4 regions of the Cytobacillus sp. IB215665 genome follow, and region 4 is predicted to be linked to each of the others. Evidence: predicted binding sites of a transcription regulator. Region 4 holds the regulator's gene; each other region holds the start of a gene.
The links. Region 4 encodes LexA, which represses DNA repair genes until DNA is damaged. Its sites were predicted from a motif close to CGAACATATGTTCG; they were not measured.
Positions count from the first base shown of each region.

Region 1: SLH52_RS08265 (YolD-like family protein) is a predicted target of LexA. The motif match lies at 1,881-1,894, and genes of this name have one in related genera.
Region 2: uvrB (excinuclease ABC subunit UvrB) is a predicted target of LexA. The motif match lies at 1,626-1,639, and genes of this name have one in related genera.
Region 3: recA (recombinase RecA) is a predicted target of LexA. The motif match lies at 1,812-1,825, and genes of this name have one in related genera.

Region 1 covers NZ_JAXBME010000004.1:417,396-420,617, forward strand. The annotation lists gene SLH52_RS08250 (RNA polymerase sigma factor) at 1-88, shown strand, start outside; gene SLH52_RS08255 (hypothetical protein) at 72-650, shown strand; gene SLH52_RS08260 (hypothetical protein) at 1,134-1,265, shown strand; gene SLH52_RS08265 (YolD-like family protein) at 1,524-1,853, opposite strand; gene SLH52_RS08270 (cytochrome D1 domain-containing protein) at 2,476-3,222, opposite strand, start outside.
Region 2 covers NZ_JAXBME010000001.1:410,894-414,115, forward strand. The annotation lists gene SLH52_RS01710 (heavy metal translocating P-type ATPase) at 1-1,008, shown strand, start outside; gene uvrB (excinuclease ABC subunit UvrB) at 1,716-3,222, shown strand, end outside.
Region 3 covers NZ_JAXBME010000004.1:382,781-386,002, forward strand. The annotation lists gene pgsA (CDP-diacylglycerol--glycerol-3-phosphate 3-phosphatidyltransferase) at 1-183, shown strand, start outside; gene SLH52_RS08130 (competence/damage-inducible protein A) at 327-1,565, shown strand; gene recA (recombinase RecA) at 1,895-2,935, shown strand.
Region 4 covers NZ_JAXBME010000016.1:79,707-82,928, reverse strand. The annotation lists gene SLH52_RS17515 (alpha/beta fold hydrolase) at 1-52, opposite strand, end outside; gene SLH52_RS17510 (TetR/AcrR family transcriptional regulator) at 238-843, opposite strand; gene lexA (transcriptional repressor LexA) at 1,571-2,194, opposite strand; gene SLH52_RS17500 (LysM peptidoglycan-binding domain-containing protein) at 2,437-2,751, shown strand; gene SLH52_RS17495 (recombinase family protein) at 2,764-3,222, shown strand, end outside.

The DNA.
Region 1 (3,222 bases), on a different contig from region 4:
CAAAGTTAAATCTACTTTATCAAGAGCAATAAAAGCCCTTCGAGCCGAATTAGAAAAAGGGGGATATATTTATGAGCAATCGTCATAAAGAATATCCATTTAAAGGTGTGAAATCCTTGGATGATGGAATACAATGGGATACACAAAAACAATTTGAACTAAGACAGAGAATAGAGTCAAGTTTAAATAAAAAACACAAAAGAGAAAAGGCTGTATTTAGGTTACTTCCAATGGTTGGGTTAGTGACTGCATTATGTATTGTGAGTATATTGATAGCTTCATACATGTATGAAGAAGACTTGAAAAGTCATGGGAGTGCTCCTAATTTTGTAGAGAACACGGCTGAGGCTGCACTTAGTGTGATAGAAGTGCTCAATGAAAGCTCTACTATTCATTACGTCAATTTAGATATAACTACGGGAGAAGAGTGTAATTTCTGGTTAAATAACTTACATGATAGTTACAACTATAAATACAAAGTATATGCTCCTGATGGAAGTTTGATTGGAGAATCTACTACTGCTGGTTCGCAGGAAAGGTTATATTCAGTAGATTTAAGCTTATATGGTTCAGGTAAATATAAAATTAAGGTATATACACCTGCAGGTAATATTGGAGGTAAATATCATTTGAGAGTTAGAAATTTTTAGGTATAAAAATAGTTAGTTACCTTTGTTTATAACAGAAAAGATTTTTACATTGATGAGATGATGAAGTTTACAATAAAAGAACAATTTTATCGTGAATAAATATATTAACAATTATAATTTTATATATATATTTAATAAAACAACATGATTGACTACCATGAATGTGCTCCATTACCCACACAATATGTATAGGAAGTACATATTTTTAATTACACGGCATTTGCATATTTGCTTAGCCTCATATAACCTCTACTCTTCGGAGTAGGGGTTTTTTAAATTGCATTAAACTATGTTTTAAATATATAAACGAAAAGGTAATTATGTCTGTGAGTGAATAGTTAAAATTGTAATTTTATAGGTGTACTTAAATAAAACGGAATCCTATGAAAAATAAAGAAAAAATGGTATTTTAAAGATGTTTATGATAAAATAGTTTTTCGACATTACATAATAATTAGAATTTAGATTAGGAGAATGATAATAGTGAGAAAAAAGGTATTACTTATGATGGTTATAGGGAGCCTACTAACTTTTTATTCGAATACACTTCCATCGTACAACTTTTCAAATGTCGCTAGCAATGTTTGTTGTGGTGGAGGCGAGCCTGGAGAATAGGAGCCACTAAAAAAAGAGAAGCTCGAATAATGAAGGAAGATATATACGGAACTCATGACTAATAATATGAGTTCCGGGTATGCTTACCTCGACTTGAGATATATAGTTCCAATTCTTCAGAAATGTAAAATTGAAACTACACATAGTACATAACCATATTATTTAGAATAACGAATACAAAAAACAACTCTTGCATAATATACAATACAGCAAGATATTCACTCCACGAAAAAACAGCCCTGCAAGCATGTAGGGCTGTTATATTATTTGTACGTTTATTATGTCCTCAAATTTAATTCTATGCACTTCCTCAAATTTATCCATTACTCTAATATGTTTATTGTATTGATCCAAAAAATGAATATATCCCATACATGGCTTGAAAGAACCATTCTCAAAATATGTCACAGTCACTTCTTGTGTAAACTCAATAGCCTCCAGAATTGTGCTATTAATTTCCTCAATTTCATGCTCATCTAAGACAGGTTTTTCTAGCTTATAATAATCAGCCTGAGCTTCTTTCATCATCTTCATTTGTTCGGGTTGAATAAATGCAGGCATCCATTTCATAATTCCTCTATCTTTCAAACGTATCACCTCAGTACTTATTATATGCGAAAATATGTTCGTTTATTGAAAGAAAAAATAAAATTTTATAGTGTCCTGTCCACACAATTGGTGGTAATAAATCATAATTTATAATCGGATGGGAATTTCCAACTTCATTGCCTTTACTTTTATGAGTAGGGGATTTTTTATTTTGTGTCTATCATCATATAAGTACATTAATGAAAAGATAATTTCGTCTGAGGGCGTTATAGCAACACTAAGAGTATGTAACCCTCCCTATTGTTCATGAAAGGAGGAGACATCAGAGAGGGGAGAGTGAAAGTGATGGAGTACTTTATTTTATGCAAGTATTTTAGTTAAGGTTGTATTAATCGATAGGTCAAAAATCATTTTTATGCAACTCATTGGACATTGTGGTTATTAGAAATGGAGGGTTTTATTTGTTTATTTGCTTTTTTAACGAGTATTGTTAGTTTCATTTTTTCTGAGATGAGAAGGGGTTCTCTTATTAATTTACATAATAGTACTACTTTTAGTATATCGCAGATTAGCTTCCATTGTGCTTTTGGACAATGAAAAGGTATTAACAATTACAATTACAGCCTCACAATTAAAATGTAACCAATATAAATCTATGGGCTCAGTTAGGCGTGATGGAAATTACATTTGCACGTATTCCAACAGGAACCACAGCAATCACACTATGCGTTTTCACATCTATGACCGATACGGTTCCAATAACACTTGGGGGATTTTCAAAATTAACGACATAAGCCAATTTGCCATCTGGAGTGAAAGACATCCCAGATGGAGCCCTTCCAACCGGTACCATAGCAATTACATTATGAGTTTTCACATCTATGACGGATACTGATCCAGGATTGTCAATCACATTATTTATGACATAAGCTAATTTGCCATCAGGTGTGAAGGACATAGCAATTGAGTCCCGTCCAACTGGTATCGTAGCAATCACGCTATGAGTTTTCACATCTATGACCGAGACAGTTCCATTACCCATGGGCTCAGTGTTTATAACATAAGCCAATTTGCCGTCAGGCGTGATAGACACACCACGTGTATCCCTTCCAACTGGTATTGTAGCAATCACGCTATGAGTTTTCACATCTATGACCGAGACAGTTCCATTACCCATGGGCTCTGTGTGTGCAACATAAGCCAATTTGCCGTCAGGTGTGAAGGACACCGCACGTGGATCATCATTTGCATTATTACTAATCTGCACCGTAGCAATCACACTGTGAGTTTTCACATCTATGACCGAAGCAAATGTAAAAGATGGAATTTCTTGTCTACTGGTAACATAAGCTAATTTGCCATCAGGAGTGAAAGACACAACATTTACTGGATTTTCAATCGCAACCGT
Region 2 (3,222 bases), on a different contig from region 4:
TCACCAATTGCGATAGTATCTGGGATTACACGCAACGCACGGAACGGTATTCTCGTAAAAGGCGGTGTTTTCCTAGAGCAGTTAGGGAAAATTGAATCCATTGCATTTGATAAAACAGGTACGTTAACAAAAGGACAGCCTCACGTAGAAACAATTATCGAGTATGATAACAATTTGTTAAGCATTGCAGGAGCTGTTGAAAGTAAATCTTCACATCCATTAGCAAAAGCGATCATGAAAAAGTTTGCTGAAAAAGAAATAGCTTACGTTGAGGCAGATGATATAGAAACGGCAACTGGACGTGGTGTCATTGCGAAAATTAGTGACAAAACTTATTTTGTCGGTAATGAAAAAAGTATGCCTCACATACACTTTGATGAAAATAAACAGTTAGATATTGATCGCCTAAAGAGCGAAGGGCTCACACTAGTTATCGTCGCTGATCAACAGCATGTGTTAGGAATCTTTGGTATATCTGACGAGATACGTGAGGAAAGTAAAGTTGTTATGAAAGAGCTCCACAAAAAGGGTATAAAACATACAATTATGCTTACGGGTGATCACGGGAAAACAGCTGAAAAGGTAGCTAGAATAGTAGGCGTAACAGATTTTTACGCAAACCTTCTTCCAGAAGAAAAAGTAGATAAAATAAGAAATATACATGAGCATGGACAAGTAGCGATGATTGGTGACGGTATAAATGATGCACCTGCTCTAGCGGTCGCTGATCTTGGCATAGCGATGGGAAAAGGAACAGATAGTGCGATTGAAACGGCTGATATTGTTTTAATGCAAGACCATCTAGGTAAACTGCCCAGTGCTGTATCCATTGCGAAAAAGGTGAATAGAACGATTAAACTTAATATCACTTTAGCACTAGGGTTAAAAGTCATTGCGCTTTTATTAACAATCCCTGGCTGGCTAACTTTATGGATTGCCATTCTAGCAGACATGGGCGCCACAATCCTCGTGACACTCATTAGCTTAACAATTATGCTAGAAAAATAAGGGGTCTGACTCCCGCTGCGTTAATGTGTTGTAGCAGCTAGGGTCAGACCCTATAGTTTTGTATAATGATGTAGAATTAATTCAGTAATAAGAAAGTTTTTGCGGAAATACAAATACTCCTATTGTAGAGATGAGAGCATAATTATCCCCATCTATCAGAAATGTATAGCTCAAGAAAGCTGCTATTATAAAATAAATACCATACTATTGGATGAGAAAATGAAGCTTTTTCTTAAGTGTAAGTTACAATTTATTGATGTTTACCTTTCCCTGTGCTTGCTAAGTTTTCTTTAAAACTCTACATAATGCCATTCTACGATAAATAACAGAAACCTCTAAAAAATATACGAGGAGCGATACCCCGAGTGCAAACCTAGAAGTTATCCATTTAATATCATTTTCATCCATTTTAATCTTGTATCAATAAAAAATGTTGTTTCGTACTAACATATAAACAAGTACACAACTAGAGTTTCGCGGCATCTTTTCTTCTATAAAACGATGACTGTTAAGTAAAATGATGTTTTAATCTTCAATTATAGCAACTATTGCGACAAAGTTTACGAAAGGTGCCCTGTTATTTTCTTTCTTTAAAGTAATGGTGATTTGTTAAAAAACGAATATAAGTTCGTATTTTTGTTTAATTAATGATAAAATATGGTACAATGATAATACAACTACTACGGGATTGGGGGCTTTCGTCAAAAATGGATCAGTTCGAGTTAGTCTCAGCTTTTAAACCGTCTGGTGACCAGCCACAGGCAATTACTGAAATTGTAGACGGTATTACACAAAAGAAAAAGCATCAAACATTATTAGGGGCAACTGGTACGGGAAAAACGTTTACGATCTCTAATGTAATTAAGGAAGTTAATAAACCTACTTTAATTATTGCTCATAATAAAACGCTTGCAGGACAGCTATATAGTGAGTTTAAAGAGTTTTTTCCTAATAATGCTGTGGAATATTTTGTTAGTTATTATGACTATTATCAACCTGAAGCGTATGTTCCACAAACCGATACTTTTATTGAAAAGGACGCCAGTATAAACGATGAAATTGATAAGCTGCGTCACTCAGCAACTTCTTCATTACTTGAACGGAAGGACGTTATTATTATTGCGAGTGTATCTTGCATATATGGTCTAGGTTCCCCAGAGGAATATAGTGAGCTCGTCGTGTCATTACGTGTTGGAATGGAAATAGAGCGTGATCAAATGCTTAGAAAACTCGTCGATGTTCAATATGACAGAAATGATATTGACTTTAAGAGAGGAACGTTTCGGGTACGTGGAGACGTAGTTGAAATCTTTCCAGCATCACGAGACGAACATTGTATACGCATAGAATTTTTTGGAGATGAGATTGATCGTATACGTGAAGTCGACGCTTTAACAGGGGAAATTATCGGTGAGCGTGAACACGTGGCTATTTTTCCTGCATCACATTTCGTAACACGAGAAGAAAAAATGCAAATTGCCATGAAAAATATTGAACAAGAACTTGAAGAGCGTTTGAAAGAGCTTCGTGACGATGACAAATTACTTGAAGCCCAAAGAATTGAGCAACGTACTAGATATGATCTGGAAATGATGAGGGAAATGGGTTTTTGTTCTGGAATTGAAAATTATTCGCGGCATTTAACACTCCGTGAAGCGGGATCCACACCATATACGCTGATTGATTATTTTCCTGATGATTTTCTAATTGTTATTGACGAATCACATGTGTCATTACCACAAATTCGAGGTATGTTTAACGGTGATAAAGCTCGAAAGCAGATGCTTGTAGATCATGGTTTTCGGTTGCCATCAGCATTAGATAACCGCCCGTTACGTTTTGAAGAGTTTGAGGAGCATGTGAACCAAATAGTCTATGTATCAGCAACACCTGGTCCTTATGAATTGGAGCATTCTCCTGAAATGGTTCAACAGATTATTCGCCCAACAGGGTTATTAGATCCATTAATCGATGTGCGCCCAATTGAAGGACAAATTGATGACCTTATCGGGGAAATTCAAGTGCGTATAGCGAGAAAAGAACGCGTGCTAGTTACAACATTGACAAAGAAAATGTCAGAGGACCTAACAGATTACCTCAAAGAAATAGGCATAAAAGTTACATATCTCCACTCAGAAATTAAAACGCTTGAACGAATAGAGATTATACGTGATCTCCGACTTGGTAAATTTGATGTACTCGTTGGTATAAATT
Region 3 (3,222 bases), on a different contig from region 4:
GGCAAGATTAAAACATGGACGCAAATTGTAGCCGTTTCTGCATTGCTATTACATAATATTCCTTTTGAAGCATTGTCGATTCCATTTGCTGATATAGCACTATGGATCGCAGTATTTTTCACAATTTGGTCTGGGTGGGACTATTTTGCGAAAAATAAACATGTATTTGCTAACTCAAAGTAAACCAGCATATTGAGATGATAAGCCGAAGTAGTAAATTTTATGAGGATGAGACGGGTTTCCTTCTCATCCTCATAAAGTTAAAGGAACATAATGTAGCAGTCTTCAACCTGCTATAACACATGCTATTTTTACGGGGGGATGACATGAACGCTGAGATTATAGCAGTTGGATCAGAGTTATTATTAGGACAAATTGCGAATACAAATGCACAATTCCTATCGAAACAATTAGCAGAGCTAGGAATTAATGTTTATTTTCATACTGTAGTTGGTGATAATCAAGATCGGTTAAAAAGGGTCGTTGAAACAGCAAAGCAGCGATCAAAATTGATTATCTTCACTGGAGGGTTAGGCCCAACAAAAGACGATCTAACTAAGGAAACGATGGCATCTATGCTAAAGCAACAGCTAGTCACACATGAACAATCACTTAAAAGAATTGAAGCGTACTATGAAAAAGTAAATCGTAAAATGACAGACAATAACAAAAAGCAAGCTGTTATTCTAGAAAATGCAACGGTATTGCTTAATGACCATGGGATGGCACCGGGAATGGCTATAACGAAGGATCAAGTTACATATATGCTATTGCCAGGCCCTCCAAAGGAAATGCAACCAATGTTTTTGAAATACGGGACAGAATATCTCAATAACCTCTTAGGTGTTCGTGAGAGAATCATATCTCGCGTATTAAGATTCTTTGGAATTGGTGAGTCAAAGTTGGAAACTGAGATTGAAGATTTGATTGATAAGCAAGTGAATCCAACGATTGCTCCGTTAGCATCTGACTTTGAAGTAAAACTTCGATTGACAGCTAAACATTCCTCAGTAGACATAGCTAATGAGCTTCTTAATGATACAGAACAAGAAATACTAAGTCGTGTTGGTCAATATTTTTATGGTTATGAAAACACCTCACTATTAGAACATGCGGTAGCTGTTTTACAAGAAAAAAAAATGACGATATCTAGCGCTGAAAGTTTAACTGGAGGCATGTTCATGAGTGAGTTAATAGCTGTTCCTGGTTCTTCATCTGTAGCTAAAGGTGGAATTGTAGCTTATACGAATGATATGAAGGAAACATTACTCAATGTTAACCGAACGACACTTGTACAGGAAGGTGCCGTCAGTAAAAAATGTGCACAACAAATGGCTGAGCATGTGAGGAAATCATGTAACTCTGACTGTGGAATTAGCTTTACTGGAGTTGCTGGACCACAAAGCGTGGAAGGTAAAGATGTAGGAACGGTCTTTATTGGGCTTTCGATCAATGATCATCCTACAGAAGTCTATTCATTGAAATTGGCTGGTTCTAGACAAATGATTAGAGAAAGAGCTATTAAATATGGATACTATTATTTACTCAAACAATTGAAAAAATAATAAGCTATGGGCTACCCAACTTTTGTAGTTTCTTTGAATTAAAATATACACACGAATATAATTAGTACGATGTGCATCTTTGCTACTATAAACCGATGACTGTTTAGTAAAACGATATCTATACCTGCTATTTAAGTAACTATAAGCAACAAAGTATACGAAAAGAGCCTAAGTTTTAGATCCCCAAATCTACTTTACCCAACAATGTTCTAGTTTGCTGATTGAATTCACTTTTGAATAAAAAAACGAATAGATGTTCGTTTTTTGCTTGGCAAATGTCCAAAAACAAGGTATAGTATAAGTAGTAATGGAGATGAGGAGGAATAAATGTGAGTGATCGTCAAGCTGCATTAGATATGGCGTTAAAGCAAATAGAAAAACAATTTGGTAAAGGATCAATAATGAAGTTAGGTGAGCAGTCGGAACGTCAAATCTCTACCGTTCCTAGTGGTTCATTAGCATTGGATGTTGCACTTGGAGCAGGTGGTTATCCACGTGGTCGTATCATTGAAATATACGGACCTGAAAGCTCTGGTAAAACAACAGTTGCACTTCATGCGATTGCTGAAGTGCAAGAACAAGGCGGTCAAGCTGCATTTATCGATGCTGAGCATGCGTTAGACCCTATTTATGCACAAAAGCTAGGTGTTAACATAGAAGAACTATTGCTATCTCAACCTGATACAGGTGAACAGGCGTTAGAGATTGCTGAAGCACTTGTAAGAAGTGGTGCTGTTGATATTTTAGTCATCGATTCAGTTGCAGCGCTCGTTCCAAAGGCTGAAATTGAAGGGGAGATGGGAGACTCTCATGTTGGCTTACAAGCACGTCTTATGTCTCAAGCCTTACGTAAGCTCTCAGGAGCAATAAATAAATCTAAAACGATTGCTATTTTCATTAACCAAATTCGTGAGAAGGTTGGTGTTATGTTTGGGAATCCGGAAACTACACCTGGTGGTCGTGCGTTAAAGTTTTATTCTTCAGTACGTTTAGAGGTTCGTCGAGCTGAACAACTGAAGCAAGGAAATGATATCGTAGGTAATAAAACGAAATTAAAAGTAGTAAAGAATAAAATAGCACCTCCGTTTAAAATAGCCGAGGTTGATATTATGTACGGTGAAGGAATTTCCAAAGAGGGAGAAATTCTTGATATGGGCTCTGAGCTCGATATTGTCCAGAAGAGCGGATCTTGGTACTCGTTTGAAGGTGAACGTCTAGGGCAAGGGCGAGAAAACGCTAAACAATTCTTAACGGAGAATGCGGACATATCAAAACAAATACACGAACAAATTCGAGAACACTACGGCCTTAACAATACAACAGAGCCGGTGGGCGACGATTCTCAAAGTGAACTCGAATTAAAAGAGTAAACAACATAAGCTCTAAAAGAAGGATACTACATGAAGTATCCTTCTTTTTCATTTACGCTGTTTTCGTATTAATAAAAAAAGCTAAACACAAATATAGCTATCGATCGGCGCATCATTTCTTATCAAAGATTATGAAAGTCATATAAAACTCATCAGTTATTTAAATGTAAGTGAAAAAATACAACAAAGTTTACGAAAAGTGCCTACATTTATCATTAGTTCTATTCAATAGCTTTCAACAACAGGACATAGTATGGTAAATCATCTACCAGTTTATAAGGTGGTAG
Region 4 (3,222 bases):
TTTTTGTTTTATGAAAATCATGGTATCCTACAGGATAATCAAATTGAGCCATGTAATAACTCTCCTTTTCAAATTAAGCTTGTTATTTTGAAAACTAATTGAAGGCAGAAAGGAATTATAACTTCATCGATGCACAGATGTAGCATTTATTTATCTTACTCCAAATTATCAGGTGGTTAGGTAAAGACTTGAATCTTCAACTACTTTGCTGATGTCAACATGTGATAGTTTTGATCATCACTGATCTGCCAGGCCATTTTTCAGGAAATCAATTAAGTAGTTTAGGCTTGATTCATAGTTGTCAGGCTTTGACATATCAGCTACATCCACAATATTAGTGAACAAGAAGCCAATTAATGATTGGACGAATTCGAGTGGTAGTGTCTGCCTTATTTCACCTTTGTTATAGGATGCTTCAATGAGCTTGTTCATTTGATCATTATCCTGAAAATTATGCCTTGTCAATGCCTTTTCGTATATGTCAGTTCCTTTTTCTTTAATAAAGCTGTTTGCAAAACGGTTAATATCTGGGTATTTATTGGCAAATTGCATTCCAACCTGGATTTGTGTTTTAAATATTGTAAAAATGTCTTTGGAATAATCACTTGGCTTCATAACTTTGACAAGGAATTCTTGCTTTTTATGAATTAACATGTCTATGAGATTTAAGTAAAGATCTTCCTTGTTGTTAAAATGATAGTAAAATGATCCCTTACTCATATTCGCCGTCTTCAATATATGATTTAATGAGGCTTTGTCATAGCCTTTTTCCACAAATTCATTTAATGCTGCTTGCATTAAGTCATCTGAGTGTTCGAATTCTTTATTAAATCCTTGCGTCAATTACATCATCTCCTACAAGTTTTTAATCTTAATAGTTAGCTCTGTCCGTAAACTTTGTTGCTTTAAATCCTTATTCTGAAGATATAGACGTCGTTACTCAATATACATTGTTTTATATGTGAAATGATGGCACGAAATCTAGCTGTATTCGAGTTTGTGTTTTAGTTAAGTAAAACACGCTATGTGGAAATGGCCTAATAGTTAATGCTGCTTCCTTATTATACATAATAGACCGTATGGTCTAGACCGTCAAGTCTAATCCGGGGTAATAAGCATAAAATTAATGGTCATAGTGTGGGAAATATGAGAGCAAGTTACTAAGAAATTCATTGAATGATAAAGTTAAAACTAAAGACTTTTTTCGTGAACTTTGTTTTTTTACTAAAAATGGACAGTGTTATTAGTTTTATAGGAGATCAATAATTAAAAATGTAGAAAAGGTGTCTCGAACACTATATATACGTGTGTATATCTTAAAACTAAAAAGCAGCAACCATTGTGAAAATAGCAAATAAAAATAAGTTGGCAGGGAGCTTACTATATGACGAAAAAATCCTTAGCTCTGACGTTCTAAGCTAAGGATTGGATTATAATATGAGATCGTATGAATACATTAAAAAGCATTGTGGACAGCTAACCTGTATGTTAATCGAACTGATTGGTACAACCTTTTAAAAGTGACTATTTGTCAAAGAGTAGATCATACATTCGTTATGTATCATAATGTTTAATGAATCGTACGATACACCCCGATCACTTTTCCTAATATAGCTACATTACGAAGAATAATAGGTTCTAAAGTTGAGTTTTCTGGCTGAAGTCTTATGTAGTCTTTTTCTTTAAAAAATCTCTTAACTGTTGCCTCATCATCTTCGGTCATTGCAACAACGATATCTCCATTGGAAGCAGTTTGTTGTTGCCGAACAATGACGTGATCCCCATCTAATATACCAGCTTCAATCATGCTATCTCCCATTACTTCAAGCATAAAAACATTTTCGTCAGGAGATACAAGTTTATCAGGAAGAGGGAAGTATTCTTCAACATTTTCAATCGCTGTTATTGGTTGACCAGCTGTTACCTTTCCTATGATTGGCACATTCATTACGTTATTTTTTGGGATTACATCAGCAGGATCTAAATCTAATATTTCAATTGCTCTAGGTTTCGTTGGGTCTCTACGGATTAGTCCCTTACTTTCTAGACGAGATAAATGACCATGAACTGTTGAGCTTGAAGCTAGCCCTACCGCTTCTCCAATTTCTCTAACAGAAGGTGGATATCCCTTTGATTGTACTTCTTGTTTTATGAAATCTAGTATGTCTTGTTGCCTTTTCGATAATTTTGCCATCGTTAGCACCTCATTATAATAATCTTTTCTATTGTTAGCATGTATACCCGTTCATAACATTTAAAAATTAACATCGTCTATTAACACTGTAAGGATATACTAGAAAGATTTTACTTTCATTCATTATAGCACGACTTGTTATGTATAACAAACGTAAGTTCGTAAAAATGTTGACATAAAACATTTGTTCGTATACAATAACTAAAAACGAACATGTATTCTGTTAATCAGGGGGACTTATTATGAAACAATCTAAAATTTACTATATCTTGTTTTTTACTGTTTTTATCGGCTTTGCTTTTGCACTAATTACTTCTTATAAAGATATCGAGAAAAATGATTACATTACTATTAAAGTAGAAGATGGAGATACACTTTGGGATATTGCGTCCGAGTATAGTAACAGTCACGATTTATCAATCAATGACTTTATAAGTTGGGTAGAGGATGTAAATCAAATAGCTCCTGATAGAATTTTTTATGGTGATGAAATTTATATTCCAGTGTTAAAATCAGAAGGTAATAAAATGTATGATACTTATGCTGTTAACAATTAATCGGAGGTAGAAATGGAAAAAGCAATAATATATTGTCGTGTTAGTACAAATAAACAAACACAGGAGACATCGTTAACACGACAAAAGGAAGAATTACTTCAGCTTGCAAACAGTTATCATTTTGATGTGAAGAAAGTGGTAGTAGAAAGAGCAAGTGGATATGACATGGATAGAGATGGCATTTATGAGTTATTGAATGAAATTAAGGAACAGCATATCGATGCCCTTTTAATACAAGATGAGACGAGGCTAGGTAGGGGTAATGCTAGAATAGCTTTGCTGCATTTTATTTTAAAAGAACAAGTTAAAATATACACAGTTCATCATCATGGAGAGTTACAATTGTCTGAAGCTGATTCCATGATGTTGGAAATTGTCAGCATTGTTGAGGAATATCAACGAAAAATACATAATTTAAAAATTAAACGGGGAATGAAACGAGCTATCGAAGAAGGATATAGACCTGAGAGG